DNA from 3 places in the Streptomyces sp. NPDC048483 genome. Region 1 is predicted to be linked to each of the others. Evidence: riboswitches for the same ligand, from Rfam matches in the RefSeq annotation. Region 1 holds a riboswitch; each other region holds the start of a gene.

Region 1 (10,421 bases):
TCGTCGCCGGGCCAGAGGAGGGCCTGGAGCCAGCGGAGGTCATCGCGTTCGGCGACTGGGTCGAGCGGGTCGAGGCCGATACCGGCGCGCCAGACGATGTCGGGGAGGCGGGCGGGGGGCTCCGGTACGGGGCCGGGGCCGGCGGCGCTCGTACGGCAGGTGAAGGTCAACGGGCTTCCGGGCGCTCCGAAGTCCGTCCCGATGTCCGTCCCGAGCTCCGTCCCGATGTCTGTCCCGAGCTCCGTCCCCGGGGCCGTATCGCTTTGCCCGTTTGGGTACCGGTACCGGTACCGCTCCGGCTGAAGGCACAGTCCCGCCGACGCGCCCACCTCCAGCAGCGCGAGCGGCTGTGGCAGACGGGCGAGCAGCGGCAGCAGTGTGGCGCAGTGGGCCGGTTCGTCCGTCCGGTCGGTGCGCCGCATGATCACCGTGCGGACCTCGTCCCAGTGCCGGATGGTCCACTCGCGCCAGCGTCCGTACGCCGCCTCGTCGCGCGGCCCGTGCTCGGCGTGCGGGCCGTCGAGATGGCGGACGGCGGCCAGGAGGAGGCCCGGCTGCTGCTTGTCCCCGGCCGGCAGTGATCCCGACAACAGATCGCAGAACTCCTCGTCGTGGCTGATCCGGACGGTCAACTCCGCGTGGGCGTCGGACCGTCCCCGCGCCTGCTGCCAGGAGAACTCCCGGTACCGATCCGCAACTGTCTGCGCGCTGTTGACGACGTTGACCACGTTGACGACCATGATCCGACGTTACTGCTCTCACGCTGCGTAATGGCCAGGCACCCCTCCGCATAACAACTGGCACACAATCGCCGAGAGATCGTTTGGCGACGGGTGGGCAACTCGCCCGCTTTATGCCCCTGGTGGGGGAAAAAGTCCACGCCATGGCTCGTGCGGAGCGCATACAGATTCCCGGGAAGGCTTGGAAAACACCGGCGATCTCTATTACTGTCCGATAACGGAGCGCGGTCGTCCCAGCCGTCGCAAGAGGCGGCACCGCGCGCCGACGCCGAATCCCGCACGCGCACGCCCTGCACGTCAGCCACTTCATTACGGCACGCAGCAATACCCGTACCAGCCGAGCGGATCCGCTCCGCGCGAACCGTACGAAGTGCCTGCACGCACCGCAGGAACTGCACCGAGGGAACCGGGGAACCACCACCTTGGGGTGAATCGGGCACCTCCCATCAGAGGCGCCCGTAGGAGACCTTCCTGCTCCGAACCCGTCAGCTAACCCGGTAGGCGTGAAGGAGGGAAAGGAGTGCGCCCCCGTGGCGTCCAATAGGCCTGCCCCCGAGGCACCGTCAGCCGCCGACCTCGATGACCGGGGTCCGTTCGACGGCCGAGGCCGTTTCGACGGTCCCGGTGTCGTCTACCAGGGCGGCGTCCGCGACCGCGAGCGCGACGGTGCGCGCGACGGCGACGGACCGTGGGAAGAGTGGAACCCCACCGAGGAGTCCGTCCGGTCCGTCCGCGGCAAGCACCGGGTGGCCAAGCAGCGCGGCGGCGGACTCGCCCGCAGCGGTACGGTCCTGGGCGTCGGCGTCATCGCGGCGGTCGGCGCGAGCGGCATGGCGACCGCCGAGGACCGGCCGCCCGTCCCGATCTCGATGCCCGACATCGGCGGCATGGCCGACGACATCTCCGACAAGCTGCCGGACGCCAAGTCCCTCCCCGGGATAGGCGGCCTCATATCCGACGCCGGTTCCGATTCCGGCTCCGGTACGGACTCCTCGTCCAGCTCGTCCTCCCCCGGCCCCCTCTCCCAGGCGGGCCTTACCCAGAGCGAGGCGGCCCAGGGGGCGGATGCCGGCGAGGCGCTGCGCAACCGCATCCTCCAGCAGGCCGACGCGCAGCAGGACGCGGCCGAGCAGGAGGCGCGCGACGCCGCCGAATCCGCCGCCATCGATCAGGCCGCGAAGGACGCCGCAGCGCACCAGGAGGCGGCCCAGAAGGCCGCGGCCGCCAAGAAGGCGGCGGAGCGGGAGGCCCAGCGCAAGGCGGCGGAGGCGGCCCGCAAGAAGGCGGAGGCCGAACGCCTCGCCGAACTGGCCAAGAGCTTCATCACCCCGGTCGCCTCCTACACCCTCACCGCCAGCTTCGGCCAGGCCGGCGACCGCTGGGCCGCGGACCACACCGGACAGGACTTCGCCGCACCGACCGGTACTCCCGTCAAGGCAGTTCACTCCGGCACCATCACCCAGGCGGGCTGGGCCGGCTCGTACGGCTACCGCATCGTCCTCACCCTCGACGACGGCACCGAGCTCTGGTTCTGCCATCTGTCCTCCATGGTGAAGACCTCCGGCAAGGTCAACACCGGCGACGTGATCGCCCGCGTAGGCGCCACCGGCAATGTCACGGGCCCCCATCTCCACCTGGAGGTCCGCCCCGGTGCCGGCGACCCGATAGACCCGATGCCGTGGCTGCGTGACCATGGGCTGAACGTCTGACGCGCCGGGGGAGGGGACACGTCCTGCCGGCGCACCCCCAGGAAGATCCTGGGCACATCTCCGGGCACATCTCCGGGCACATCTCCGGGAATAACTCCCCTCCCCCCAACGCTGAAACCACGCATGACCGCGACACACACCTCCCACGCCTCCCCCGCTTCGCGCGCCTCCCGCACCTCCCTCGGCTCGCTCTCCGTCTCCCCCCTCTCCCTCGGCGGCAATGTCTTCGGCTGGTCGGCGGACGAGGCGGAATCCTTCGCCGTACTCGACGCGTACGTGGCCGGCGGCGGCAACTTCATCGACACCGCGGACGTCTACTCGGCCTGGGTCCCCGGCAACGAGGGCGGCGAGTCCGAAACCGTCATCGGCAACTGGCTGGCGTCCCGCGGCAATCGCTCCGATGTCGTCATCGCCACCAAGGTGGGTGCCCACCCCGCCTACAAGGGCCTCTCCGCCGCCACCATCAAGTCCGCGGTCGACGCATCCCTCACCCGCCTGCGCACCGACTACATCGACCTCTACTACACCCACTTCGACGACGAGTCCGTCGAGGTCGCGGAATTCCTCACCGCCCTCAACGACCTCGTCCAGGCCGGCAAGGTCCGCGAGATCGGCGCCTCGAACATCTCCGCGCGGCGCCTGGAGGAGTCCCTGGCCTTCTCCGACCGCGAGGGCCTGGCCCGTTACGTGGCCCTCCAGCCCCACTACAACCTGGTCTCCCGCGACACCTACGAGGGCGAACTCGCCGACGTGGCCGCCCGCAACGGCGTGGCCGCGGTCCCGTACTACGCGCTCGCCTCGGGCTTCCTGACCGGCAAGTACCGCCCCGACACCGCCGTCGACAGCGTCCGCTCCGAGAGCGCCGCTCGTCACCTGTCAACGGACCGCGGCATCCGCGTTCTCCAGGCCCTCGACACCGTCGCCGCCGCCCACGAAGCCGAAGCCGCCACCGTGGCCCTGGCCTGGCTCGCCGCCCGGCCCACGGTCGCCGCCCCCATAGCCAGCGCCCGCACCGTGGCCCAACTCCCGGCCCTCCTGGCCCTCGCCGACGTCACGCTCACGGAGGTCGAACTGAACCTGCTGAACGAGGCGTCGGCGTAAACGGCCTGACCTTCTCGACCTTGACGCGTATACCGGGCCGACGGCACCTCGGACCGCCGACCCCGTACACGCCTCGGCCTGCCTACCCCCGACGGTCCACCGCCACCCACGACGCCACGGCAACCCCGCCCGCCACCGCAAACACCGCGGGCCAGGCCCCGATCTTCTTGGCAAGCGGATGGGAGCCGGCGAATGCAGCCACATAAGTGCCAGTCAATGCGGCAGCCGTTGCCGTCCCGGCTTTCTGCTGCCACCCCGTGGCTGCTACGGCTCCAGCGGCTGCGAGGGCTACGCCGCCAAGAGGGCGCCGCTTAGTCCAGCGGGCCACTCCGTATCCCCCCACCAGGCCGCTTACTGCCACAACTGTCGCTGGAACGCTAGCCATCGCCATAACCTCCCTATCTGGGACAACGGGGTCCGATCTTACGTGCGAGACGCCCTCGGCTCGCGAAGAGCCAGCGGGCGCCGGCCCGGGCTGCCGCAGCTAACTAGTTGCGGTATGAAGAACCGCTTCCGCGTCGGCTGGGAGACCATGCTGCAGGAGGCTGCGGGCGAAACCCATAACCGCATGAGCAGGCAGGTCACGTGCGTACCCCTTGAGCAGTGTCTCGGCGACGCCGTTCACCTCCGCACTGCGCAGTACGACCACTACAGCGGCCGTCTCAACGGGCGACAGCACCGCTTGAGCGTTTTGGAGTGCCGCCGCCACTTCGTGGTGCTTCTGTTCGCTTGCCAGTGCCTTCACGTGCTCCGCCACGGCTTGGGCGGCCTGGAGGTCTTTCCATTCATCTTGCCGGTCCTGCCGGTAGCGGGGGACCGGCAGGGGAGCCCCCTGCCTGCGTGGCGCCGACGAATAGTCGTGGGAGCCGGCCTTGAAACCGGCCCGACGAGTCACATCACGGCATGCGGCAAGAGCACGTTCGAGATGCCACCTCCGGCTCTTGGACGTCAGTAATTCCGCGTCACTGCGACAGAGCTCCTTGATGAGCTTGTTGCAACCGGAGCAGTCGGTTGGCTTCTTTGCCAACCTTTGCAGCGCGAGCAGATCGTCGAGTGCGTGGGGGTGCTCCCCGCCGTGACCACCACGCTGCGCCTTCTCATGCAACCAGCAGATGAACCACCCCGGGGCTATCACCTGGCCGCTGAAGTAGCGGGAGACGGCGGTTGTGCTCAGTGGACGTTCGCGGTTGCAATCTAGGCTGGCTTGATCGGCGACCGCCGCTAACGTCTCCGTCCCTGGAGCCAGGAGCAAGCGCAGGGACCGGAGGGCTTCCGCCAGCCGCCGGTTCCCCTCTGCCAGACCCGGGTCAATAGGGGCCAGTTGACGTCCCTGCCGTGCCATCCACCCTGCCTTCGCCGTCGCAACAGTGCTGGCAAGGCTAAGCGCCTTTGTTGCGTTTGTCCGGGCAACGTCGGCTGCTGCTCGCAATGTTCGCCCGGAGCCGCTGACATAGATGGCACCACAGCGGCTGTTACGGGTTCTCCGCGGCCAGTCGGGTGGACCTTGATGTCGGCAGAAGGGTGGGGGCCATCATGGATGCGCCGTCCTGGCAGGACACGCAACACGGCGGGAAGATCCGCGTTGCCCGGTGGCTGGTGGAAGTGGTCGGCGAGGGAAACCAGTTCACGAAGGCCGCGATGCGTGAGGCCTTTCCCGGTATCGCACAGATTGACCGTCGTATGCGCGACTTGCGTGATGTTGGCTGGGTCATCCTCACCAGCCGCGAGGACCCGGGCCTCAACAGCAATGAGCATCGCTTCATGAAGCAGGGGGAGCCGGTCTGGGTGCCGGGCAAAGGGAAGGCCAAGCCGAACAGCAGTCTGACCGCTACCCAGCGGAGCGATGTCATGAAGTCAGACGACTACTTGTGCCGCAGTTGCGGAGTGGGGGCTGGCGAGCGCTACGGCGACAGTCCGGGGACCGCGCAGCTCGACATTGCGCGGCGTCAGGTGAAGCTCGCCGACGGCGCAACGAATACGCAGCTGGTCACCGAGTGTAACCGTTGTCGGGTGGGAAACCGCGGCGGAGAAGCCGATCTGACGGTCCTGTTGAAGCGTGTGGACACGCTCGGGCTTGTCGAGCGCAAGGTCTTGGCGCAGTGGCTGGAGGCAGATCAGCGCACGTATAGCGTCCTTGAGAAGCTCTGGGGAATGTACCGGACGCTGCCGGCGGAGGCGCGTGAGGTCGTCAAGCAGGCAATTCGAGGCGAGAGCTAGCAAAGGGGACGGGGTTACATCATGCAGCAATTCCCGCCGCCGCCGAGGGCGGCCGAGTTCAGCGAGCTGATCAAGAAGCGTGTTGAGGAGGTGAAGAGTTCCGGGGGCACACGCGAGACCGTAACGGTGGACTGGAACGGGCAGCCGCTGAACGTTGAGGTCATCGATCTGCCTCTCTCGGGTCTCTACTACAACCCGGCAACCCATCGCATTCGCGCACAGCGGACTCATGACGCACAGAAGGACAGGGCGCTTGAGTCCGACCCTTGGGGGCACAAGGGCCAGGAGTATCTGGAGTCTCTGCTCCAGAACGAGCCGGCCGACCCTACTCGGCGCGACCCTGCCTTTGAAAAGCTGAAGAAGAGCCTGGAAGAATACGGGCAGACCGACCCGGGATTGATTACTCACCACGGCATCCTGGTCAACGGAAACACCCGTGCAGCGGCGCTCAAGGGACTGGGCGCGGCTTCGATGCGCGTCGGTGTCCTGCCCGAGTCATTCACCTGGGCTGACATCAATGCCGTGGAATTGTCGTTGCAGCTCCGCAAGGACCACCGTCGCGACTACTCGTACATCAACCGGCTGCTTGCCATGGAAGAGCAGGCAAGCCTCGGGCGTACTCCGGATGTCATCGCCAAGGCGTTCCGGATCCAGGTGAAGACGTACGACCAGGAAAGGTGGATTCTGCGGGTCGTACGCGATCAGATCGAACGCAGCCAGAATGGGAATGCTGCCCTGCGCCTGGTCGACTTCGAGGATCACCAGGAGAAGTTGAAGGAGCTGCACCGCGACTACAGCAAGCTCGCTGCTGCCGACCCGGACCGGGCGGAGATTCTCAAGGAGACCCGCATGGCAGCGATCACCCTGGGGTTTTCGAAGACGGACGTCCGGCACATTGAAGAGGGCTTCCAGGAGAAGTACTTGTCCAGCGTCCTGCCGGCCGGACTGATCACAGAGTCGGAACAGGAACAGAGCATCGCTGTGCCTGGACTGGGGATTTCGGTCCCGGGGACATCGTCCAAGGTGTCCACCGCGCGTGAGCTCAACCGGCAGGTGCTTCAGGCAAAAGCGCGTGTCGCCGCACGGGATTCGAGTGCGGAAGAGAAGAGCGGAGCGCAGTCTCTGCAGGATGATCTGCACAAGGCGTTCGACAAGGCTATCGACAGGGCGGGCCGCGATGCGCGACTGCGTAAGCGGAAGCAGATCGCGCCGGAGCGCCTAATGGATGCCTGTGCGGCAATCGAGCTGTGCGTCGATGAGCTGGTGAAGGCGCGGGCTTCGCACAGCCTCGACGAAGCAGCCTTTGATGAGGCCGCGCTCAAACTGAGGGAGAGCTTCCGGCAGCTGGCACACCAGGCCGGCAGAGGGTCGCAGGAACCCGGTGTAGGTGTCAGGTGGCTGGTCAGCGCCGCACACGTGGTAGTGGACTGATGCCAGAGGCGGGCAGTGGTATCACGCTGCAGCTTGGGTTCGACACGTCACACACGAAGGTTGTCCTGAGAACGACGGAGGAGTACCGCCCGGAACTTGTCCAGCTGTCGGCCCGTTTTCGTACGGGCGGACAGCTGGGCCCCCTCGCTGTGATCGTCGAAATCGACGATCTCCTCTCAAACCTTAATGCAGTCAGCAGCTGGTCCGACCCCAAGGGAGTCGAATGGGCTGCTGAACTCAGGCACCTCGTCGTATCCAGTGTTCAAGACTCGGAAACGGTTCGGAAGGAGCTGGAGGCGCCGGACGCCTCGGCGCGGCTGGCTACCAGTGACGTTGTGGGCGTGCTGGGCGGCAACTGGACTGCTCCGCTTACGGATTTCCAGAAACGTGATATCGCCAAGCTGCTGTCGCTCCGGCACGGCGCGAACTTCAGTGTTCCGGGTGCTGGCAAGACCCGCGTCGGGCTTGCTGTCTACGCCGCAATGAAGGCGAAGGCAGAGGTGAACCGACTGATGGTGGTCAGTCCGAAATCAGCCTATGAGTCATGGCTGTATGAGAGCGGCGCCTGTTTCAGTAACCGGCCGCGGCCCATGCTCCTCGAATCGGCCCGCGATCAGTGGGCCGAGCTCTTGATCGTGAACTATGAACGACTAGACCGCTCGCTGTCGTTCCTTGCAGCCTGGCTGCAGGAAGAGCCTTCCATGATTATTTTGGATGAGGCGCACCGTATGAAGCTCGGCACGCGGGGGACGTACGGTGCTGCCTGTATGACTCTGGGGCCGCTCGCCAGGCGGCGGTTGATCCTTACAGGGACTCCGGCGCCCAATGGTGCGAAGGATCTGGAGAACCTCCTGGGTTTCGTCTGGCCAGGCTACGGGCAGCGGTCGGTGGCCCAGGCGGTGGCAGATGGCGACCTGGCGCAGGCGAGTTCCGCACTTCGTCCGCTTTTCACACGGACGACCAAACGTGAGCTTGAACTTCCGCCGCTTGAGCCGAAGTTGGTGCCAGTGCGCATGCCTGCGCTGCACATGGAGATCTATGGCGCGCTCGTGGGCGACATGTCGGCGCGAGCCGAAGCCTCCGCCGACGACTTCGCCGCGCTCGGCAAATCTGCCCTGCGGCTCTTGATGGCGGCGACGAACCCCTCGCTGCTCCTTGAGGGGAGCACCAAACATGAACCGGTCGAGTACCGCCTCCCCCCTCTGGAGATCCCGCAGGGCGACTCGCTTTATGAGCTGCTGAGGGACCTGCCTAGCTACGAACTGTCTCCCAAGTACGCGGAAGCCGCGAAGATCGTGGCAGCGAACGCCGAGGAAGGGCGCAAGACGCTTGTCTGGACGACGTTCGTACGCAGCCTGACGTCGTTGGCCAAGCTGCTGGAGAACTTCGGTCCGGCGGTGGTACACGGAGGGACGGCAGACAGGGAGGAGCAGCTCCGCCGTTTCCGCGAAGACCCTGACTGCATGGTGCTGGTGTCTAACCCGGCCACCCTCGGCGAGGGGATCAGCCTGCATCAGGTGTGCCACGACGCGGTGTACGTGGACAGAGACTTCATGGCAGGTCGGTACCTGCAGAGCCTCGACCGTATCCACCGGCTCGGGCTTGACCCTGATGTAGAGACACGGGTGACGGTTCTCGCTGCGGAGGAGACGATCGATGGGGTAGTGGCCGCTCGGCTGCAGCAGAAGCTGGACTTCATGGCCAGGGTGCTGGACGACCCCTCTGTCCAGCAGCTCGCCGATCTGCAAGAGGCGCCCGCAACGGCGGGCGGCCTGGACCCGCAGGACATGCGCGCAATGCTGAGGCACATCGGCAGGGGGTAAGGCCATATGCCGAGGCGGGAGGCTGCTCCGAGGCCGGGACGCCCCCTGCCCGGAGCGGCCTTCACGGCTGCTGGGAAACTTCTGGTGCTGTGAACGGCAGACCAACGGGCAGCAGCGTTTTGTGAGCGGCAGCCGGGAACTCTGCGACACTTGAGAATCTGCTTTGAGCCACACCAGGAGGATCCACGCCCATGGGCGCGAGCGGCCGTGACGAGAGCGATTCGCTGACCTCGATTGAGATCTGCGCAGGAGCAGGTGGGCAGGCGCTCGGCTTGCACGGAGCGGGATTCCGGCACCTTGCCCTCGTCGAAATTGACAAAAATGCGCATGCGACGCTGAAAACGAACATTGCCAGCCATAACGACTGGGGTGCCTGTGAAGCGTTGAACGAGGATCTTGTCTCCGAGTTCAAGGCCCGACGTGAGATGGAGGCGCTTGGCGGGAAGGCGCTCAATGAGGGAGATCTTGACCTCCTGGCCGGAGGAGTTCCTTGTCCCCCCTTCTCTGTGGCGGGAAAGCAGCTTGGGGCCGCCGACGAGCGGGACTTGTTCCCGCGCATGATCGAGTTGATCGATGACCTGAAGCCCAGGGCCGTGATGATCGAAAATGTGCGCGGCATCATGGATGCCAAATTCGATGAATACTGCAATTCGATCATTAAGGATATCGAGAGGATGGGCTACTGGTTCTGTGGCTGGCATCTTCTTGAGGCGCGCAATTACGGAGTCCCTCAATTGCGGCCCCGGTCGATCTTTGTCGCGATCCGGGAATCCGAGAGGGTGAGGGCCGGGCTCGGGGTTGATGAATTTCCGTGGCCGGTGGGTGTAACGGGTCATAAAAAGAACGTTTTTGAAGCGCTAGATAAAACAATGGAACGCCGACGGGATCGCCTCATCGAGGAATTCCCTGAGCATGTCGCGCGCATCAAGGACGCTTACGAAACCTGGCACGGCAAGGCCGGTAAATCGGGTTCGGTAGCGCCTACTCTCGTTGGTGGATCTAAGAAGCATGGTGGTGCCGACCTGGGGCCTAGCAGGGCCAAGGCTGCCTGGGGCGCCCTCGGAGTCAGCGCCGTCGGTGTTGCCGATGACATTGACGAGGTGAAGATCATTAGCGAGGAAAAGCACCTCGACCGTGAGTTTCTTCGTCCAACGGGGCCGATGCTGACTGTTCAGCAGGCGGCGCTTATTCAGAGTTTTCCGCCGGGCTGGAAGTTTCAGGGTGGCAAGACTGCCCAGTACCGCCAGGTTGGTAATGCCTTCCCGCCGCCGGTAGCTGAAGCGGTGGGGCGCGCAATTGCCTCTGTGCTTCAGCCTGAGCGCGGTGAGAAATTGCTTGAAGGTCTGGCGATTGAGTATCTGGGAGCCAGGCGGGGGAAGCGGGCATTTCGCCAAGCCGAC
Region 2 (10,421 bases), on a different contig from region 1:
GCTCGGACTCCAGCTCGATACGGTCGAATTTGGTCAGCCGGCGCAGCGGCGTGTCCAGGATGTACTGCGTCTGGATGTCGCTCAGCGAGAACCGCTCGATCAGCCGCTCCTTGGCCTGGGCGCTGTTCTCGCTGGAGCGGATGAGGCGGATGACCTCGTCGATGTCCACCAGCGCCGTCAGCAGGCCCTCGACCAGGTGGAGACGGTCGCGCCGCTTGCCGCGCCGGAACTCGCTGCGCCGGCGCACCACATCGAAGCGGTGGTCGACGTAGACCTCCAGCAGCTCCTTGAGGCCCAGCGTCAGCGGCTGGCCGTCCACCAGGGCGACGTTGTTGATGCCGAAGGACTCCTCCATCGGCGTGAGCTTGTAGAGCTGCTCCAGGACGGCCTCGGGGTTGAAGCCGTTCTTGACCTCGATGACCAGCCGCAGGCCGTGCTTGCGGTCGGTCAGGTCCTTGACGTCCGCGATGCCCTGCAGCTTTTTCGAGCCGACCAGGTCCTTGATCTTGGAGATGACCTTCTCGGGGCCGACGGTGAAGGGGAGTTCGGTGACGATCAGTCCCTTGCGGCGGGCCGTGACGGTCTCCACAGTGACCGTGGCGCGGATCTTGAAGGTGCCACGGCCCTTCTCGTACGCGTCCCGTACGCCGCCCAGGCCCACGATCCGGCCACCGGTGGGCAGATCGGGGCCCGGTACGAAGCGCATCAGGGTGTCGAGATCGGCGTTCGGGTGCTTGATCAGGTGGCGGGCGGCGGCGATGACCTCGCCCAGGTTGTGCGGCGGCATGTTGGTCGCCATGCCGACCGCGATGCCGGACGTGCCGTTGACCAGGAGGTTGGGATACGCGGCGGGGAGGGCGACCGGCTCTCGTTCCTGGCCGTCGTAGTTCGGCGCGAAATCGACGGTGTCCTCGTCGATGGACTCCGTCATCAGGGACGTCGCCGACGCCATCCGGCACTCGGTGTAACGCATCGCGGCCGGCGGGTCGTCATTGCCCAGCGAGCCGAAGTTGCCGTGGCCGTCCACCAGCGGCAGCCGCATCGAGAACGGCTGTGCCATCCGCACCAGCGCGTCGTAGATGGACGCGTCGCCGTGCGGGTGGAGCTTACCCATCACCTCGCCGACGACCCGGGCGCACTTGACGTACGAGCGGTCGGGCCGCACGCCCATCTCGTTCATCTGGTACAGGATGCGGCGGTGCACGGGCTTGAGACCGTCGCGGGCGTCCGGCAGGGCGCGGGAGTAGATGACCGAATACGCGTACTCGAGGAAGGAACCCTGCATCTCGTCGACGACGTCGATGTCGAGGATCCTCTCCTCGAAGTCGTCCGGCGGCGGGGTCTTCGTGCTGCGGCGGGCCATCGCGGCTGCGGCTCCTTCTGCTGCGTCTACTGCCGATGTGGGATCAACAATGCCGGGTCGGTCAACACTGTCGGGGTCGACCGGAACCGCCGGTCGACCGGATGTCGGATCGGCCGGCCGGCGCATCGATGTGCCGACGGACCGACGTGTGAGTCTGCCTGAGTCTGACGCGGACCATTGTGGACCGCCCCACTGACAACGCCGACCGCGACTCCCCTTTCGGCTCCCGGGGCGGCCGCGTAACGCCCTCCGTACGGGTCCGCTCGTCCGGGAACTTCGCCAGATGTCGGCGCGGTTGCATAGAGTGACAGGACTTCCTCGCAAGCGGATCGAAGGGACGTACATGCCCATGGGTCACACGGCCACAGAACAAGCCGGCTCCGGCGGCCTGACAGCGACCGAGCACCGGCTCGCCAACGGCCTGCGCGTGGTGCTCTCCGAAGACCACCTGACCCCGGTTGCGGCGGTGTGCCTGTGGTACGACGTCGGCTCCCGCCACGAGGTCAAGGGCCGTACGGGCCTGGCGCACCTCTTCGAGCACCTGATGTTCCAGGGGTCAGCCCAGGTGACGGGCAATGGCCACTTCGAGCTCGTCCAGGGCGCCGGCGGATCGTTGAACGGCACCACGAGCTTCGAGCGCACCAACTACTTCGAGACCATGCCCGCACATGAGCTCGAGCTCGCCCTCTGGCTGGAGGCGGACCGGATGGGCTCGCTGCTGGCCGCGCTCGACGACGAGTCCATGGAGAACCAGCGCGACGTCGTCAAGAACGAGCGCCGCCAGCGCTACGACAACGTCCCCTACGGCACGGCCTTCGAGAAGCTGACGGCCATGGTGTACCCGGACGGCCACCCGTACCACCACACCCCCATCGGGTCGATGGCCGACCTGGACGCGGCCTCCCTGGAGGACGCGCGGGCGTTCTTCGGTACGTACTACGCGCCCAACAACGCCGTCCTGTCGGTCGTCGGGGACATCGACCCCGAGCAGACGCTCGCCTGGATCGAGAAGTACTTCGGCTCGATCCCCTCGCACGACGGCAAGCAGCCGCCGCGCGACGGCACGCTGCCCGAGGTCATCGGCGGCCAGCTGCGCGAGGTCGTCGAGGAGGAAGTGCCCTCCCGCGCCCTGATGGCGGCCTACCGCCTGCCGCACGACGGCACCCGTGAGGCGGACGCCGCAGACCTCGCACTGACCGTCCTGGGCGGCGGCGAGTCCTCCCGGCTCTACAACCGCCTGGTACGCCGCGACCGCACCGCCGTCGCCGCCGGCTTCGGTCTGCTGCGGCTGGCCGGGGCGCCCTCGCTGGGCTGGCTGGACGTGAAGACGTCCGGCGGCGTGGAGGTCCCCGACATCGAGCGCGCCGTCGACGAGGAGCTGGCCCGCTTCGCCGAGGAGGGGCCCAGCCCGGAGGAGATGGAGCGCGCGCAGGCCCAGTTGGAGCGCGAATGGCTGGACCGCCTGGCCACGGTCAGCGGCCGCGCCGACGAACTGTGCCGCTTCGCCGTCCTGTTCGGCGACCCGCAGCTCGCGCTGAGCGCCGTCCATCGCGTCCTGGACATCACCCCCCAGGAGGTGCAGGAGGTCGCCAAGGCCCGGCTGCGCCCCGACAACCGCGCGGTGCTCGTCTATGAGCCCACCGAGCCGACCGCCCCGGCCGACCCGGCCGCCGACACCGAGAACGAGGAGGCGGACCGGTGAGCGACTCCACCACCCGCGCAGACTCCGCCACGCCCGCCATGGACTTCCACCCCCAGCCCCAGGGCGGCGCGCCCAAGCCCTGGGCCTTCCCGGCCCCCGAGCGCTTCCGACTCGCCAACGGGCTCACCCTGCTGACCAGTGACCGCCCCGGCCAGCAGGTCGTCGCCGTCGAGATCAACCTCGTCGCCCCTCTGGAGGCCGAGCCCGAGGGCCTGGACGGCATCGCCACGATCATGGCGCGCGGCCTGTCCGAGGGCACCGACAAGCACAACGCCGAGGAGTTCGCCGCCGAGCTGGAGCGCTGCGGCGCCACCCTGGACGCGCACGCCGACCACCCCGGCCTCCGGGTCTCCCTCGAGGTGCCGGCATCCCGGCTGCCCCGCGCGCTCGGCCTGCTCGCCGACGCACTGCGCGCCCCCGGCTTCCCGGACAGCGAGATCGAGCGCCTGGTACGCAACCGCCTCGACGAGATCCCGCACGAGCTCGCCAACCCGGCGCGGCGTGCCGCGATGGCGCTGTCCAAGGAGCTGTTCCCGGCCACCTCCCGGATGTCGCGGCCCCGCCAGGGCACCGAGGAGACCATCGAGCGCATCGACGCCGCGGCCGTACGCGCCTTCTACGACGCCCATGTACGGCCCGCCACGGCCACCGCCGTCATCGTCGGTGACTTCACCGGCGTCGACCTGGAAGCGGCGCTCGCCGACACCCTCGGCGCCTGGACCGGCTCCACCGCCGAGCCGCTCAAGGCCTCGGCGATCACCGCCGACGACACCGGCCGCGTGGTGATCGTGGACCGCCCCGGAGCCGTCCAGACGCAGCTGCTGATCGGCCGCATCGGCGCCGACCGGCACGACCGGATCTGGCCCGCTCAGGTGCTCGGCACGTACTGCCTGGGCGGCACGCTCACCTCCCGGCTGGACCGGGTGCTGCGCGAGGAGAAGGGCTACACCTACGGGGTGCGGGCCTTCGGCCAGGTGCTGCGCTCGTCCGCCGACGGGAGCGGCGCCGCGATGCTCGCGATCAGCGGGTCGGTGGACACCGCATCCACCAGGCCGGCCCTCGAGGACCTCTGGAAGGTGCTGCGGACCCTTGCGGCAGAGGGGCTGACGGACGCCGAGCGGGATGTCGCGGTGCAGAACCTGGTCGGGGTCGCGCCGCTGAAGTACGAGACCGCGGCGGCCGTCGCGGGCACGCTCGCCGACCAGGTGGAGCAGGACCTCCCGGACGACTTCCAGGCGCAGTTGTACGCCCGGCTCGCCGAGACCGGGACGGTCGAGGCGACCGCGGCCGCCGTCAACGCCTTCCCCATGGACCGGCTGGTGACGGTCCTGGTGGGTGACGCCGCGCAGATCGCCGAGCCCGTCAGGGAACTCGGCATCGGCAAGGTGACGGTCGTCAGCGGCTGAGAAAACCCGTTGTCTGACCGCTGGTCAGGCATGGATGGGTCATATATCGACAAGGCGGCTCCCGTGGTGCACCTTCGCCACGGGAGTCGCTGTATGTCCGGAATGGTGTGGCTGGTTGCCCGATGCCCCTGTGGCGTACGGCACAAAGAGCCGGTTCTGTTTGCCGATTGAAAGATGTCCCGATTAGCGTCGGTCCGGCTGTTCGTCACAAGTCCGCCACAACAGTGGCACCGGACAGTCATCGCCGAGTCCCCGTACGGCGCGAGCCAGGGGAGCCGGGGACCCACACGTCCCCTGGGGTGAATCGGACTCCTCTCCGGAGGAGCCCGTAGGAGACCTTCCTGCTCCGAACCCGTCAGCTAACCCGGTAGGCGACAAGGGAGGAAAGGACAAGCCAGCACATGGCGTTCACCCGTGCCACCGGGAAACATCGTGGTGCGAGCCGCACGGCTCGTACGACCCGCAAGATCGCCGGGATAGCCACCCTCGCGGCCACCGGCGTCGTCGCCTCCGTCGCCTCCCCGGCGATGGCCGCCACCAGTGAGGCGCACGTCGAGGACACCGGTCTGCAGCAGGCCGTCGTGATGGGCGACGAGCTCGCCAGCCGCGTCGAGGCGCAGGCCGACGCGCAGCAGGCGGCCGCCGAGGCCGCCGCCGCGCAGGCGAAGGCCGAGGCCGCGGCGAAGAAGGCGGCCGAAGAGGCGCAGCGGCTCGCCGAGGCCGCCAAGAAGAAGGCCGAGGCGAAGGCCAAGGAGGAGCGGGAGGCCAAGGAGCGCGCGGCCCGCGAGGCGGAGCGCAAGCGCCTGAACGCCTTTGTCGCCCCCGTCGCCGGCTCCTACGTCTCCACCGGCTACAAGGCCTCCAGCAGCCTGTGGTCCTCCGGCAGCCACACCGGCATCGACTTCCACGCGGCCACCGGCACCTCCGTCCACGCCGTCGGCTCGGGCACCGTCGTTGAGGCCGGCTGGGGCGGCTCGTACGGCAACAACATCGTGATCAAGATGCACGACGGGACGTACACCCAGTACGGCCACCTGTCGTCCATCGGGGTCTCGGTCGGCCAGACCGTCACCCCCGGCCAGCAGATAGGCCTCTCCGGTGCCACCGGCAACGTCACCGGCCCGCACCTCCACTTCGAGGCCCGCACCGGCCCCGACTACGGCTCGGACATCGACCCGATCGCGTACCTGCGTTCGCACGGCGTCGGCGTCTGACGCTCCGCGCGCCCAGGTGAAGCCCCGGCCATCGGCCGGGGCTTCCGCGTATCCGGCGGGCGGCAGGCGCCGGGCCGTCCGGGGCCGTGGCGGACCATGACGGACCCGTGGCGGACCATGACGGACCCATGGCCAAAAAATATCCATGAATTACCGGAGGCCGTCGGAAAAACCGTTCCGGTCGAATAGAGTCACACAAAACTCGCCGATCGGCGGGTTTCCCGGGGATTACGGCGGAGGCACGGACGATGCGAGGCCATCTTTCCGCGCATGCGGTGTGCACGGCGATTCGCGATGACATTGTCTCCGGTGCGCTCGCACCGGGGAGCCGGCTGATCGAGGAAATTCTCGCAGCCCGCTACGGCGTCTCCAGAGTTCCGGTCCGCGAGGCGCTGCGCACCCTGCAGTCCGAGGGCTTCGTCACCACCCGCCACCATGCGGGCGCCTGTGTCGCCGAGCCCACCGAGCAGGAAGCGGCCGATCTCCTGGACATCCGCGCCCTGTTGGAGCCGCTGGGCGCCGCCCGGGCCGCCGCCCGCCGCAGCCCCGCCCACCTGAAGGTGCTGCGCGGTCTCGTGCGGCTCGGCCGCGAACGGGCCCGGCACGGTCACCCCGCCGATGTGCGCCAACTGGACGGCTGGTTCCACGAGACGCTCGCCCAGGCGGCCGGCAGCCCCAGCCTGACGGCGCTGCTCACCCAGCTACGGCGCAAGATCGAGTGGATGTACGTCGTGGAACTGCCCGCGCGCGCCGCCGAGTCGTGGGACGAACACGGCGCGGTGCTGGACGCGGTGGCCCGCGGAGACGCGGAACGGGCCCGCGCCCTGATGGCGGCTCATATCGAACGTTCCCTCCCGGCGCACCGGCTGCGCCACCCCGCCGCGCCCGCGGTGAGGGACGCGAAACGGCCCGTCAACACGGGGCGTGCCCGCAATTAACATGCGGGCTGTATACAAAGGGGCGGGTAATGGGCGGGGCAATGGTTCCCGATGATCGGGGACCGGTATTTCTGCGCCTCATTTCCGGGGCCGGAGTAATTTGCACCCCGGGATTTCGGCGTGCCCGTACGGTGAATTCGGTCCGGATGGTTTCCTGCGGCGCCGCTTCACGCAAAGAAATGCCCCGCAGCGAATGGCCCCCGTGGCGAATCACCCCGGTCCGCACACCGGAATCGCCACGCACAACAACCACGCGCAGCAACCACCCACAGCCGTCACCCACAACAAGCCCCCGATGCAGCCCCCACCACAAAACGGCCCCGCGGCGGCGACCGTTTCCGGTCACCGCGGCGGGGCCGCGGACAGAGGAGAGCAGGGGCACCCCGACGGCGTCAGACCGTCTCGGGGAGCTCCTCCAGGCCCTCGGCGACGAGCTTCGCCAGGCGGTCGAGCGCGGCCTCGGCGCCCTCGGCGTCGGAGGCCAGCACGATCTCCTCGCCACCCTGGGCGCCCAGGCTCAGGACCGCGAGCATGGAGGCCGCGTTGACGGGGTTGCCATCGGCCTTGGCGATCGTCATCGGGATGCCGGCCGCGGTGGCCGCCCGGACGAAGATCGAGGCGGGGCGGGCGTGCAGGCCCTCGGCCCAGCCGACATTGACGCGGCGCTCAGCCATGGTGGTGCCCTTCAAGTCGGGTGACTGTTGTCTAGACCATTCTCTCACGCTGCCGGGAATGCTCCGGCAGCCCTGCGTTGTGGCAGAGGGTACGCATGCCGTGCCGGTTGTCGGTGCCCCGCCGTACGCTTGTCCGCATGCAGACGCAGCCGGACCACGCGTACCCGACCCACTGGGAAGCCGACGTGGTGCTGCGCGACGGCGGCACGGCGCAGATCCGTCCCATCACCCCTGACGACGCCGAGCGCCTGGTCTCGTTCTACGAGCAGGTATCGGACGAGTCGAAGTACTACCGCTTCTTCGCGCCCTACCCGCGTCTGTCCGACCGTGATGTCCACCGGTTCACCCACCACGACTACGTCGACCGGGTAGGCCTCGCCGCCACCGTGGGCGGCGAGTTCATCGCCACGGTCCGCTACGACCGGATCAACGACCAGGGGCTGCCCGCCAAGGACCCCGAGGACGACCAGGCCGAGGTCGCCTTCCTGGTGCAGGACGCCCATCAGGGCCGAGGCGTCGCCTCCGCCCTCCTGGAGCACATCGCGGCCGTCGCCCGCGAGCGCGGCATCCGCCGGTTCGCCGCCGAGGTGCTGCCCGCGAACTCCAAGATGATCAAGGTGTTCACGGACGCCGGCTACACCCAGAAGCGCACCTTCGAAGACGGCGTGGTCCGGCTGGAATTCGACCTCGAACCGACCGAGCAGTCCATGGCCGTGATGCGCGGCCGCGAGCAGCGCGCCGAGGCCCGATCCGTCCAGCGGCTGCTCGCCCCGGGGTCGGTCGCCGTCATCGGGGCGGGACGCGCCCCCGGCGGCGTCGGCCGCTCCGCCCTGCGCAACCTCCTCGACTCCGGCTTCACCGGCCGCGCCCACGCCGTCAACCACGCCTTCCCCGAGGGCATGGACCGCCTCGAGCCCGAAGGCGTACCCGCCGTCCGCTCGCTGCGGGAGATCCCCGACCCGGTCGATCTGGCGGTCATCGCCGTCCCCGCGGCCCGTGTCCCCGACGTGGTCCGCGACTGCGGCGAACACGGCGTCCAGGGCGTGCTGATCCTCTCCTCCGGTTACGCCGAGGCGGGCCCCGAGGGCCGCGAGCGGCAGCGCGCCCTGCTCCGTCAGGCCCGCTCGTACGGCATGCGGCTCATCGGGCCCAACGCCTTCGGCATGATCAACACCGCCCCGGCCGTCCGGCTGAACGCCTCTCTGGCGCCACAGATGCCCGGTGCGGGCCACATCGGCCTGTTCACCCAGTCCGGCGCGATCGGCATCGCGCTGCTCAGCGGGCTGCATGCGCGCGGCCCCGGTGAGGGCGGCATCGCCGGTATCTCCGCCTTCGTCTCGGCCGGCAACCGCGCCGATGTCTCCGGCAACGACCTCCTCCAGTACTGGTACGACGACCCGGACACCGATGTGGTGATCCTCTATCTGGAATCCATCGGCAACCCCCGCAAGTTCGCCCGGCTCGCCCGCCGTACCGCCGCCGTCAAACCGGTCGTGGTCGCCAAGGGTGCCCGGCACAACGGCACCGCCCCGCTCGGCCACGCCGTGCCCACGGTCCGTATCCCCGACGGCACCGTCGCCGCCCTGATGCGGCAGGCCGGGGTGATCCGCGTCGATACGGTCACCGAGCTGATCGACGCCGGACTCCTGCTGGCCTCCCAGCCGTTGCCGGCCGGTCCGCGCATCGCCATCCTGGGCAACTCCGAGTCGCTCGCCCTGCTGGCGTACGACGCCTGCCTGACCGAAGGCCTGCGTCCGCTGCGCCCCCATGTGCTCGCGCCCACGGCGACACCGGACGACTTCCGGGCCGCGCTCGCCGAGTCGCTCGCGGGCGAGGGCTGCGACGCCGTCGTTGTCACGGCCATCCCCTGGGTGGGTGAAGGGGAAGATGCCGTTCCGGGCACGAGCGAGGGCACCGCGCTCGCCGTCGCCCTGCGCTCCGCCGCCACGGCGGACCCGGCCAAGCCGGTTGCCGTCGTCCACCTCGCCATGGACGACCTGGCCGGGACGCTGGCCGCACCGGGGGAGTGCCCGGAGCCGCCGGCCCCGCCCGCCGAGCCGCCGGCCGCGCCCCGTGCCGAGCCGTCGGCCCCGGACGGCGCGCCGGCACAGTCCCACCCCAGCACCCCCGCGCAGATGCCCGACGGCGCTCCCGCCCAGGCCTCGCCCAGACCCCCGCTGCCCCCGTACCCTCCCTACCCCCCACGCCCCCCGGCCCCGCCCTCCGCCGGCCCGCAGACCTCCCGCGACGCCACGCCCCCGCCTCCGGCCCGACCCCGTCCTGTCCCCGTCCGCATCCCCGCATACCCCGCCGCCGAGCGTGCCGTCCGCGCGCTCGCCGAGGCCGTCCGCTACGCCGCCTGGCGCCGCGATGCCGCCGAGCCCGGCCGGGTGCCCGAGTACGACGACATCCAGGAGACGGCCACCGGGGCCGACATCGACCGGCTCCTCGACCGCCTCGCCCCAGGCCCCGAACGCTCCGCCCCGCTGCCCGCCGCCGACGCCGAGGCCCTACTCGCCCGCTACGGCATCCACGCCCGCCCCTCCCTGCCCGCCCCCGACCCCGACTCCGCCGTCCGCGCCGCCGCCCGGCTCGGCTATCCGGTCGCCCTCAAGACCACCGCACCCCATCTGCGGCACCGCGCCGACCTCGGCGGCGTCCGCCTGGACATCGCCGGCGAGCGCGAACTGCGCCGTACGTACGCCGAATTGACCGACTTCCTCGGCTCGCCCGAAGAGCTGCGCCCGGTCGTCCAGGCGATGGTGCCGCGCGGCGTCGACACGGTCGTCCGGGCCGCCATCGACCCGGCCGCAGGCGCCGTCCTCTCCTTCGGGCTGGCCGGCGCCCCCTCCCAGCTGCTGGGCGACATTGCCCACCGGCTGATTCCGGCCACCGACCGCGATGTCGCCGACCAGATCCGGTCGATCCGCGCCGCCCCGCTCCTCTTCGGCTGGCGCGGCTCGCAGCCCGTGGACACCACCGCGCTCGCCGAGCTGCTGCTGCGCGTCTCCCGGCTCGTCGACGACCACCCCGAGGTCGTCGGCGTCGACCTCGAACCGGTCGTCGTCGCACCACACGGCCTCTCCGTCCTGGGAGCCGGCGTCCGCCTGGCCCGGCCCCCTGC
Region 3 (10,421 bases), on a different contig from region 1:
GCGACGGGCGGGGCCTGCGGGACGGCGCACCGCACCTGAGGCAGGCGTTACGGTCGGGAGGTGCACGACACGCCAGACGCCACCCCCGACACCACCGCCGACGCCCCCACGGGCTGCCCGGCCGCCCCCGCGGACCGGCCCGAGCTGTTCACCTGGGAGTTCGCCGCCGACCCGTACCCCGCGTACGCCTGGCTGCGCGAGCATGCGCCGGTGCACCGGACCGCGCTCCCCAGCGGCGTCGAGGCGTGGCTGGTGACGCGTTACGGGGATGCGCGCCAGGCGCTCGCCGACGCCCGGCTCTCCAAGAATCCGGTGCACCACAGCGAGGCGGCCCACGGCAAGGGCAAGGTCGGCATCCCCGGCGAGCGCAGCGCCAACCTCATGACGCACCTGCTCAATATCGACCCGCCCGACCACACGCGCCTGCGCCGTCTCGTCTCCAAGGCGTTCACCCCGCGCCGGGTCGCCGCCTTCGCCCCGCGCGTCCAGGAGCTGACCGACCGCCTCATCGACGGCTTTGCGGAGCGCGGGGAGGCGGACCTGATCCATGAATTCGCCTTCCCGCTGCCCATTTACGCGATCTGCGATCTGCTGGGCGTACCGCGCGAGGACCAGGACGACTTCCGCGACTGGGCGGGCATGATGATCCGGCACGGCGGAGGCCCGCGCGGTGGAGTGGCCCGTTCCGTGAAGAAGATGCGCGGCTATCTCGCCGAGCTGATCCATCGCAAGCGCGAGTCCCTGGGCGACACCGCGGAGGCGGACGAGGACCTGATCTCGGGGCTGATCCGGGCCTCGGACCACGGCGAGCACCTCACCGAGAACGAGGTCGCCGCGATGGCGTTCATCCTGCTCTTCGCCGGCTTCGAGACCACCGTCAACCTCATCGGCAACGGCACCTACCAGCTGCTGCGCCACCCCGCCCAGCGCGAGCTGCTGCAGAAGTCGATGGCGGCGGGCGATACGGACCTGCTCGCCACCGGCATCGAGGAACTGCTGCGGTACGACGGTCCCGTGGAGCTGGCCACCTGGCGGTTCGCGACCGAGGCGCTGACGCTGGGCGGGCAGCGGATCGCCGAGGGCGACCCGGTCCTGGTGGTGCTGGCCGCCGCCGACCGCGACCCCGCACGCTTCGCCGAGCCGGACGTCCTCGACCTCACCCGGCGTGACAACCAGCATCTCGGTTACGGGCACGGCATCCACTACTGCCTGGGTGCGCCGCTCGCCCGGCTGGAGGGGCAGGCGGCCCTCGCGACGCTGCTGACGCGGCTTCCGGACATCCGGCTTGCCGCAGAACCTGACGATTTGCGCTGGCGCGGCGGGCTCATCATGCGCGGACTGCGGTCGCTGCCGGTGGAGTTCACTCCGGAAGATCGCGCGGAGCGCGTCTGACCAGCGATTACCCGCATGGTGACGGACGGTCAGGCGCGTGACCTCCGCGTGATCTCCACTACACCGACTTGTGACTACCCGTGACCCCGGCTACCTTTCGATCCACCGAATCGGCCGCGAGTTCGACAGGCCGTACCGGTTCGCCGTGTCCGTTCGCCTCACCGCTCCGGCTCGGCAGACAACTCCAGCACGTCACCGCCGCTCGAAAGGCAACCGCATGCGCTCCGGGAACGGCCGACATCGTCGCCCCCGTCAGGCACCGGCCATCTTTGTCACGGTGGGAGTGACCGGCGCCGGTATGGCACTGCCGCTGTTCGCCGCGAGCGGCGCACAGGCCGCCGACACCGCCACCTGGGACAAGGTCGCGCAGTGCGAGAGCGGCGGGATGTGGAGCGCGGCCTCCGGCAACGGCTTCTACGGCGGTCTGCAGCTGACCCAGGAGATGTGGGAGCAGTACGGCGGCACCTCGTACGCCTCGCGCCCGGACCTCGCGAGCCGGTCCCAGCAGATAGCCGTCGCCGAGTCCATCCTCGACGACCGCGGCCCGGACGCCTGGCCGAGCTGCGCGGTGAACGCCGGGCTGGCCAGGGACGGGCAGGCCCCGGAGGTCGATCCGGGCAGTACGAGCACACCGCGGCCCGAGCCGTCGGACTCCACGCACGAGGACGACCCGACCGCGGACCCGTCGGCAGACCCGTCCGATGACCCGTCCGGTGACGGTGAAGACGAGGGGCACGGTGCCGATGACGCGTCGCCGTCGCCGTCCCCGTCGACCCCCGACGACGGATCGGACGCCGACGACCCATCGGACGCCGAGGACGGGTCCGACCCGTTCCACCCGTCCGACCCGTCCGACTCCGCCCACCCGGGCGAGGACGGCAGCCGTACGGACGACCCCAGTGGCCCGGCCACCCCCGAAGCCCCGGCCAAGGGCAAGCACCGCGGCGACGCCGACGACAGCAAGGGCGGCGGAAGCGGCAAGGGCGGCAAGGATGCGGGCGACGGCGACCGGCCCACCGGCCGCCACGCCTCGCGCGGCGGCGAGGAGCACCGTGAGGACCCCGGGGCCGGTCCCCGTAAGGGCCCGTCCGCGCCCGCCGGCGACTACACCGTCCGCGCCGGTGACACCCTGTCAGGCATCGCCGAGGCGCACGATCTGCCCGGCGGCTGGACCGCGCTCTATGACCGTAATGAGAAGGTTGTCGGGGGCGACGCGGACCTGATCCACCCGGGTCAGCTGCTCGATCTCGGGCACACGGCAGGCTAGTTACCGCCGGTTCGCCCCATTTGGTGAAAGTGAGACAAGGGTCTCGTTGCGGGGTGCGGTGTCCGGCTCGTCCGCCGGATTCCGTACCGCTGGCGCACCGCGGCCGACCTGCGGAAATAAACGGCCCCTGTGATCAAAAACGGTCAACTTGGTTCAGATGGTGGGGTTTGAACACCAAGGGGGTTACTGCTTACGGTCGGGACCGCTCGCCAAAGCGGGCCCTTCGATCACACGCCGAATCCTGCCGGTGGTCGGAGGCACTTGACGCGCAAGCGCCGAAGGCAGGAGCGGGGGACCCAAGGTAGGTGCCGGCCCCGCCCGCGAAAGCGGGTCGACCGGCTTGGGGTGAAGTCAGGTGCGCGCACCGCGCACCGGCCGGGCAGCTCACAGCCCGAACCCGACAGCTCACCTCGCAGGCGTCGGTGAGGAAACGAACGCAATGCTGAACAAGGGCAAGCACCGCCGTCCGTCCAAGGCCGTCCGCATCGCCACCCTCGCCGGTGTCGCCGGTGCCGCCGTCGCCGTCCCGCTGATGGGCGCCACCTCCGCCTCCGCCGCGTCCGTCGCCACCTGGGACAAGGTCGCCCAGTGCGAGTCCGGCGGCAACTGGTCGATCAACACCGGCAACGGCTACTACGGCGGCCTGCAGTTCTCCAACTCCTCCTGGGCCGCCGCCGGTGGCACCCAGTACGCGGCGCGCGCCGACCTGGCCACCAAGGCCCAGCAGATAGCCGCCGCCGAGAAGCTCCTCGCCATCCAGGGCCCGGGCGCCTGGTCCTGCGCCGGTGCCGGCAACCTGACCGCCGGTGGTCCGTCCCCCGACCTCGACAGCTCCTCCAAGGCCGAGGTCAAGAAGGCGCAGCCCGCGCCGAAGCAGACCCAGCAGGCCCCGAAGCAGGAGAAGGCCCAGCCGGCCCCGCAGAAGCCGCAGGGCCACGGCAACTACACCGTCAAGTCCGGTGACACCCTCGCCAAGATCGCCAAGGCGCACGGCACCACCTGGAAGACGGTCTACGCGAACAACAAGTCCGTCATCGGCGGCAACCCGAACCTGATCCTCCCGGGGCAGAAGCTGAGCATCTGAGCCGTCCCCTCACCGGGACTCCCGCGGGCCCGGGCAACGGGCCCGCACCTCCGGGACAGCCCCGCCCGGCGCGCCATTCCCCCCGGCGCGCCGCGGCGGGGCTTCTCCGTTCGCCACCGTTCCCCGCTTGGTGAACAATGCCCCTATACCTCCCGTGAACTGCGCTTATGGGAAGTTTTCTGGGCCTTTCCATCCCACAGAGCGGGCCGACGGCAGGCGGACGTGTCCGGGGCCGTTAGGCTCGTGCTGCAGAACTCCAGACACCCATGAAGGAGACAACGTGCCGTCCATCGACGTCGTCGTAGCCCGCGAAATTCTCGACTCGCGAGGTAATCCCACGGTCGAGGTCGAGGTCGGCCTCGACGACGGCAGCACGGGGCGTGCCGCCGTGCCGTCCGGCGCCTCGACCGGCGCCTTCGAGGCCATCGAGCTTCGCGACGGTGACCCGAACCGCTACCTGGGCAAGGGTGTGGAGAAGGCCGTCCTGGCCGTCATCGAGCAGATCGGCCCGGAGCTCGTCGGCTACGACGCGACCGAGCAGCGGCTGATCGACCAGGCGATGTTCGACCTGGACGCCACCGACAACAAGGGCTCGCTCGGCGCCAACGCCATCCTCGGCGTCTCCCTCGCCGTCGCGCACGCCGCCTCCGAGGCCAGCGACCTGCCGCTGTTCCGCTACCTCGGTGGCCCGAACGCGCACGTCCTGCCCGTCCCGATGATGAACATCCTCAACGGTGGGTCGCACGCCGACTCCAACGTGGACATCCAGGAGTTCATGATCGCCCCGATCGGCGCGGAGTCCTTCTCCGAGGCGCTGCGCTGGGGCGCCGAGGTCTACCACACCCTCAAGAAGGTCCTGAAGGCCAAGGGTCTGGCCACCGGCCTGGGCGACGAGGGCGGCTTCGCCCCGAACCTCGGCTCCAACCGCGAGGCCCTCGACCTCATCCTCGAGGCCGTCAAGGAAGCCGGTTACGCCCCCGGCCAGGACATCGCGCTCGCCCTGGACGTCGCCGCCTCCGAGTTCTACAAGGACGGCACCTACCAGTTCGAGGGCAAGAGCCGCTCGGCCGCCGAGATGACCGAGTACTACGAGGAGCTGGTGGCGGCCTACCCGCTGGTCTCCATCGAGGACCCGCTGTTCGAGGACGACTGGGCCGGCTGGAACGTCATCACCGAGAAGCTCGGCACCAAGGTGCAGCTCGTCGGCGACGACCTCTTCGTCACCAACCCCGAGCGCCTCGCCCGCGGCATCGAGGAGAACTCCGCCAACGCCCTGCTGGTCAAGGTCAACCAGATCGGTTCGCTGACCGAGACCCTGGACGCCGTCGAGCTGGCCCAGCGCAACGGCTTCAAGTGCATGATGTCGCACCGCTCCGGTGAGACCGAGGACGTCACCATCGCCGACCTCGCCGTCGCCACCAACTGCGGCCAGATCAAGACCGGCGCCCCGGCCCGCTCCGAGCGCGTCGCCAAGTACAACCAGCTGCTGCGCATCGAGGAGATCCTCGACGACGCGGCGGTCTACGCGGGCCGGTCCGCCTTCCCGCGGTTTCGCTCTGCGAACCAGTAAGCCCAGCAAGGGCTGATCTGCCCCAGCTGCTGGGGTGACCCAGCTTCCGTACGTCCCCGGCAGCGGTCCCGTACCGTTGCCGGGGACGTATGTCGTTCGGACGTCAGGACTCAAGGGGAGGCGACGTGCCCGCGGACCGGTTCTCGACCGCGACCCGGCTCAAGGCGCTCGGCGAACAAGCGGCCGCCCGCGTCTACCGCACCCGCCCGCCCCGCCGCAACCGCCTCACCGGCCGCGCCGCACTGCTGGCCCTGGTGATGTGCGCGCTGGTCGTCGCGCTCGCCTACCCGATACGGCAGTACGTCTCCCAGCGCTCGGACATCGCCGACCAGCGCCGCAAGGCCGAGAACGCCGGCCGGACGCTGGACCGCCTGCGCGACCAGAAGGCCCGCTGGCAGGACCCGGCCCATGTCGAGCAGCAGGCCCGCCGCCATCTGCACTTCGTCATGCCCGGCGAAACCGGCTACATCGTCCAGGACGGCTCCGCCACCCGCACGGCACAGCGGGCGCCGAAAGCGGCCCCGCCCCCCTGGTACGAGAACCTGTTGGCCGACGTCGACGCGGCGGTCCGACGGTAGGCGGTACGGTCACCGAGCCCTGGCCCGTACGGCCGGGCGGCACCAGCCCGTACTGTCATAAGGGGGAGTCCACGCCCCCTTGCCACCCACCTCACCCCTCCCCACCGAAAGCGCACATGGACACCGCCCCGCCCCAGACCGAGCCCACCGAGCCCACCGCCGCGGACATCGCCGCCTTCAAGGAGCAGCTGGGCCGCCCGCCGCGCGGGCTGCGCACCATCGCGCACCGCTGTCCCTGCGGGCAGCCGGATGTCGTCGAGACGGCGCCCCGCCTGGAGGACGGCACGCCCTTCCCCACGCTCTACTACCTCACCTGCCCGCGCGCGGCCTCCGCGATCGGCACGCTGGAGGCCAACGGCGTGATGAAGGAGATGTCCGAGCGGCTGAAGACCGACCCGGAGCTGGCCGCCGCCTACCGCGCGGCCCACGAGGACTACATCCGGCGCCGGGACGCCATCGAGGTGCTGGCGGGCTTCCCCAGCGCGGGCGGCATGCCCGACCGGGTCAAGTGCCTGCATGTCCTCGTCGGCCACTCGCTCGCGGCGGGCCCCGGTGTGAACCCGCTGGGCGACGAGGCCATCGCCATGCTCCCGGAGTGGTGGAAGAAGGGCCCGTGCGTGAGCCCCTGCCAGGACACCTGCGAAGCCCCTGAAGGATCCGAAGGAGAGGCCAAGTGAAGCGGGTCGCCGCCATCGACTGCGGTACGAACTCCATCCGCCTGCTGGTCGCGGACCTGGACCCGGCAACCGGTGAGCTGAAGGACCTGGACCGCCGGATGCAGATCGTCCGGCTGGGCCAGGGCGTCGACCGGACCGGCCGGCTGGCGCCGGAGGCGCTGGAGCGCACGTTCGCCGCCTGCCGCGACTACGCCGCCGTGATCAAGGAGCTGGGCGCCGAGCACCTCCGCTTCGTGGCCACCTCCGCCTCCCGCGACGCCGAGAACCGCGACGACTTCGTGCGCGGCGTGGTCGACATCCTGGGCGTCGAGCCCGAGGTGATCACCGGCGACCAGGAGGCCGAGTTCTCCTACAACGGGGCGACGAAGGAACTGGCCGGCCGGGACGATGTTCCGCCGCCCTACCTGGTCGTGGACATCGGCGGCGGCTCCACCGAGTTCGTCCTGGGCAACGCCCGCCCGTCGCCCGCCACCCCCCTTGCCGGAGACGCTTCGCGCCACACCTTTGTCCGGGCCGCCCGCTCCGTCGACGTCGGCTGCGTCCGGATGACCGAGCGCCACCTCGTCCACGACGGCAAGATCAGCGACCCGCCCACACCCGACCAGATCGCCGCGATGAAGGCCGACATCGCCGCGGCCCTGGACCACGCCGAGGAGGCGGTGCCCCTCACCCAGGCCACCACCCTCGTCGGTCTGGCCGGCTCCGTCACCACCGTCGCCGCCCTGGCCCTGGGCCTGGACCACTACGACTCCGAGGCCATCCACCACTCCCGGATTCCGCTGGCGAAGGTCCGCGAGATCACCGGCGACCTCCTCACGTCCACCCACGCCGAGCGCGCGGCGAGCCCCGTCATGCACCCGGGCCGGGTCGATGTGATCGCCGCGGGCGCGCTCGTCCTGCTCTCGATCATGGAGCGGGTGGGCGCCAAGGAGGTCGTGGTCAGCGAGCACGACATCCTCGACGGCATCGCCTACCAGGCAGCAGAGGACGCGGAGACGCCCAAGCGCAATTCCTGACCTGCCCTCACGCACTGCTGAGTGCCCTCGGTGGGGGAGCTGTCCCGTACCGAGGGCACATGCATGCCGGCTCAGCGGCGGCCGTCGAGCAGGGCCAGGCCCATCGGTGTCAGACGGTGATACACGCAGTTGCGCCGGCGGCTGCTGGAGATCAGGCCGGCGCCTCGCAGGACGGCGGCGTGCTCGCTGGCGGAGGAGAGCGAGACCCCGGCGAGCCGGGCCAGTTCACTCGTGGTGCAGTCGGTGCCGAGGGACTCCAGGACGGCCGCCCTGGTGTGCCCCATGAGCCGTGCGAGCTGCGCGCTCTGTGAGCCGGGCGCGGTGACCGGCGGCGTCCGGCCGGGCCCCGAGGGGCAAGCCGGATAGACGAGGGTGGGCGGCAGGGACGGATCGGCCAGCGCGACCGGCCTACGGCGGCAGAAGTACGACGGAATCAGGAGCAGCCCTCTGCCCTCCAGGTGGATCTCGCTGTCGACCGGATAGTCGGCCTCCAGGACGGGCGGGCGCCAGTACAGACACGGCGCGAAGGTGCGGAGCATCGCGTCGGTGCCGTGGCACCACTGGGTCCGGGTCCGCCGGGCGCGGTCCGCCTCGACCCTCGCGCGGATGTGGTGCCAGGTCGTACCGAAGGCGTGGTGCCGGTACTCGCGCAGTGCCTCGTCGAGCCGCCGGAGTGCGGGTGTGGCGCCCTCCGCGACCGAGCGGAGCCAGGGCTCGACGGGCCGGTCCACCGCCAGCCGGCCGATCTGGTGGCGCAGCTGGGACCGCGGCGTCGACAGCAGGGCGTCCAGCCCCGCCTCGAAACCGTCCGCGCTCTCGGCGGGGGTCAGGAAATCCGGGAAGTAGCCACGGGCGGGGACCAGCGGCAACAGCACGGACAGCGAGGAGCGTCCGTGGTGCATGACGTGTCTCCGCCAAGCGTCCAGGGCCGGATCCTGCCGCCTCTCCTGCAGCTGATGCAGGCTCAGTACCGATTCCCACAGTGGATCCGGTCCGTCGCTGACCCGGGTACGGGCCAGGTCTCCGGCCGCGAAGTGGATGCGCAGCATGTATCCCCCGAAATGCACAAGATGTCCACCGCTCCCCCCGAGCCAGTGGTGCTGTGACCTTGCTGCGGCGGCGGGTTCCAAGGCAACAGAAACCGGGAAGATGGGACAACGGGACGTACCAAGGGGTGTCACCTGCGGCGTTCCGGCACTGTGGGACGGCGCAGGGGGCGCCGGTCCGGCCCGCACCGGGGGGACGGGGATGTGATGGCATCCGGAACGGGAGCGACCGAACGTGCGCAACTGGCCGAGTTACTGGAGGAGCTGAAGGAGCGCAGCGGGCGCACCTACACCGCGCTGGCCCACCGCACCGGCCTCAGCCGGTCCACGCTCCACCGCTACTGCCAGGGCACCACCGTTCCGGGCAGTTTCAGCGCGGTGGAACGGGTGGCGCGGGTCTGCGGGGCGAGACCGGCGGAGCTGGACCGGCTCTACCGGCTCTGGTCGCGGGCCTCCGTCGAGGCCGTCGAGGGCGCCGAGGCCGCCGAGGAGGACCCGGCCGGCGAAGTGACGGACGAGCCCGGGACGGAGGACGCACCCGCCGCCCCGCCGACGCCTGAGCGGGGAAGCGCCCCGGCGCCGCGCCCAGTGCGCTCCCGGCTGGGCGCAGGAGCGCTGCTGCTCGCCCTTGTCGTCACCGCGGTCGCGGGCGCGGTCCTGTACTGGGGCAGCGGGGACAAAGGCGCCAGGGGGAAATCCGGCACCAACAGCGCGAGCGCGGGCAGCGGAAGCGCGGGCGGCGCCACCGCCGGGCAACGGCCCAAGGGACCGCTCTGGTCCATCACGGCACGCCCGGTACCCCCGGAGTTCTTCGGCGTCACCCTGAACACCGATACCGGAGCCATGCCCGGTTTCCGCACCGGCGCCGTCCGGCTGTGGGAGAGCGAGACCCGCTGGGGGTCCATCGAGCCGCGACGCCGCCACTACGACTGGTCGGTCCTGGACCGGATGGTCGAGGCCGCCGAACAGAAGGGCCTACCGGTCCTGTTCACCGTCAGCGGCACACCGCTGTGGGCGGCCCCCGGCGGCCGCAAGTCCGGCTACAGCGACTCCCTGGCCTCACCCCCGGACGATCTGGCCGACTGGGACCATTTCGTGGCGGAGGCCGTCACCCGCTACCGCGACCGCATCGAGTCGTACGAGCTGTGGGACTACCCCAGTCACCCGCTGCACTACTCCGGGAGCATCGCCACCCTCGCGGAGATGGTCAAACGGGCGGCCCGGATCATCCGCCGCGACGATCCCGGCGCGCTGGTCGTCTGTCCGTCCTTCGGCCAGCTGTGGAGCGGGCGCGGCCAGGCACTGCTGCGGACGTTCGCGCGGACGGGGGCGTACGAGAGCTGTGACGCGGCGGCGCTGAAGCTGCCGCCGCGGACGGCCGGCGGGCAGCCGGAGGAGATCATCGAACTCGCGCGGAAGGTGCAGAGCATTCTGTACGAGGAGGGCCAGGGCCGCATCGTGCTGTGGAACACCGGCCCCGACCGGGACATCGCCGTCACTCCGCCGCTGGATGCCCGCCACGCTCGCGACTACGCGGTGCGCTTCTATCTCGCGGGGCTCTACAGCAGGCACTACATGGTGCGACGGATGTACTTCTACAGCTGGGGGAGCACCGGCGTGCCGCTCGTGATCCAGCCCGTCGGCGGCCCCCCGACGGAGGCCGGGCTGCGCATCGGCCGGCTTCAGCAGTGGCTGGACCGCGCCCGGATCGCGGCCTGTGGACGAGGCGCGCAGATGGGGCTGGCACAAGCGGCGTACACCTGCCGCTTCGAACGGGGCGGCGCGCGGCTC

The links. A riboswitch is a leader RNA that binds a small molecule or an ion and turns the genes downstream of it on or off. The one in region 1 is predicted to bind cyclic di-AMP.
Positions count from the first base shown of each region.
Region 2: linked by a shared signal. The riboswitch ahead of AB0D04_RS16760 (M23 family metallopeptidase) and the one ahead of AB0D04_RS35475 (M23 family metallopeptidase) in region 1 are both predicted to bind cyclic di-AMP.
Region 3: linked by a shared signal. The riboswitch ahead of AB0D04_RS30695 (transglycosylase family protein) and the one ahead of AB0D04_RS35475 (M23 family metallopeptidase) in region 1 are both predicted to bind cyclic di-AMP.

Region 1 is NZ_JBEZJZ010000112.1:1,652-12,072, forward strand. Features, by position in the region: gene AB0D04_RS35470 (DUF2332 domain-containing protein) at 1-740, opposite strand, end outside; cyclic di-AMP (ydaO/yuaA leader) riboswitch at 1,112-1,259, shown strand; gene AB0D04_RS35475 (M23 family metallopeptidase) at 1,271-2,449, shown strand; gene AB0D04_RS35480 (aldo/keto reductase) at 2,573-3,550, shown strand; gene AB0D04_RS35485 (hypothetical protein) at 3,633-3,935, opposite strand; gene AB0D04_RS35490 (hypothetical protein) at 4,035-4,655, opposite strand; gene AB0D04_RS35495 (hypothetical protein) at 5,084-5,767, shown strand; gene AB0D04_RS35500 (ParB N-terminal domain-containing protein) at 5,789-7,198, shown strand; gene AB0D04_RS35505 (DEAD/DEAH box helicase) at 7,198-9,021, shown strand; gene dcm (DNA (cytosine-5-)-methyltransferase) at 9,213-10,421, shown strand, end outside.
Region 2 is NZ_JBEZJZ010000027.1:14,515-24,935, reverse strand. Features, by position in the region: gene AB0D04_RS16775 (DNA topoisomerase IV subunit A) at 1-1,363, opposite strand, end outside; gene AB0D04_RS16770 (pitrilysin family protein) at 1,713-3,065, shown strand; gene AB0D04_RS16765 (pitrilysin family protein) at 3,104-4,471, shown strand; cyclic di-AMP (ydaO/yuaA leader) riboswitch at 4,704-4,859, shown strand; gene AB0D04_RS16760 (M23 family metallopeptidase) at 4,873-5,685, shown strand; gene AB0D04_RS16755 (GntR family transcriptional regulator) at 5,934-6,623, shown strand; gene AB0D04_RS16750 (HPr family phosphocarrier protein) at 7,016-7,297, opposite strand; gene AB0D04_RS16745 (GNAT family N-acetyltransferase) at 7,435-10,421, shown strand, end outside.
Region 3 is NZ_JBEZJZ010000080.1:13,468-23,888, forward strand. Features, by position in the region: gene AB0D04_RS30685 (cytochrome P450) at 145-1,392, shown strand; gene AB0D04_RS30690 (transglycosylase family protein) at 1,670-2,659, shown strand; cyclic di-AMP (ydaO/yuaA leader) riboswitch at 2,882-3,093, shown strand; gene AB0D04_RS30695 (transglycosylase family protein) at 3,099-3,743, shown strand; gene eno (phosphopyruvate hydratase) at 4,024-5,313, shown strand; gene AB0D04_RS30705 (septum formation initiator family protein) at 5,439-5,891, shown strand; gene AB0D04_RS30710 (DUF501 domain-containing protein) at 6,008-6,568, shown strand; gene AB0D04_RS30715 (Ppx/GppA phosphatase family protein) at 6,565-7,584, shown strand; gene AB0D04_RS30720 (winged helix-turn-helix domain-containing protein) at 7,656-8,633, opposite strand; gene AB0D04_RS30725 (helix-turn-helix domain-containing protein) at 8,838-10,421, shown strand, end outside.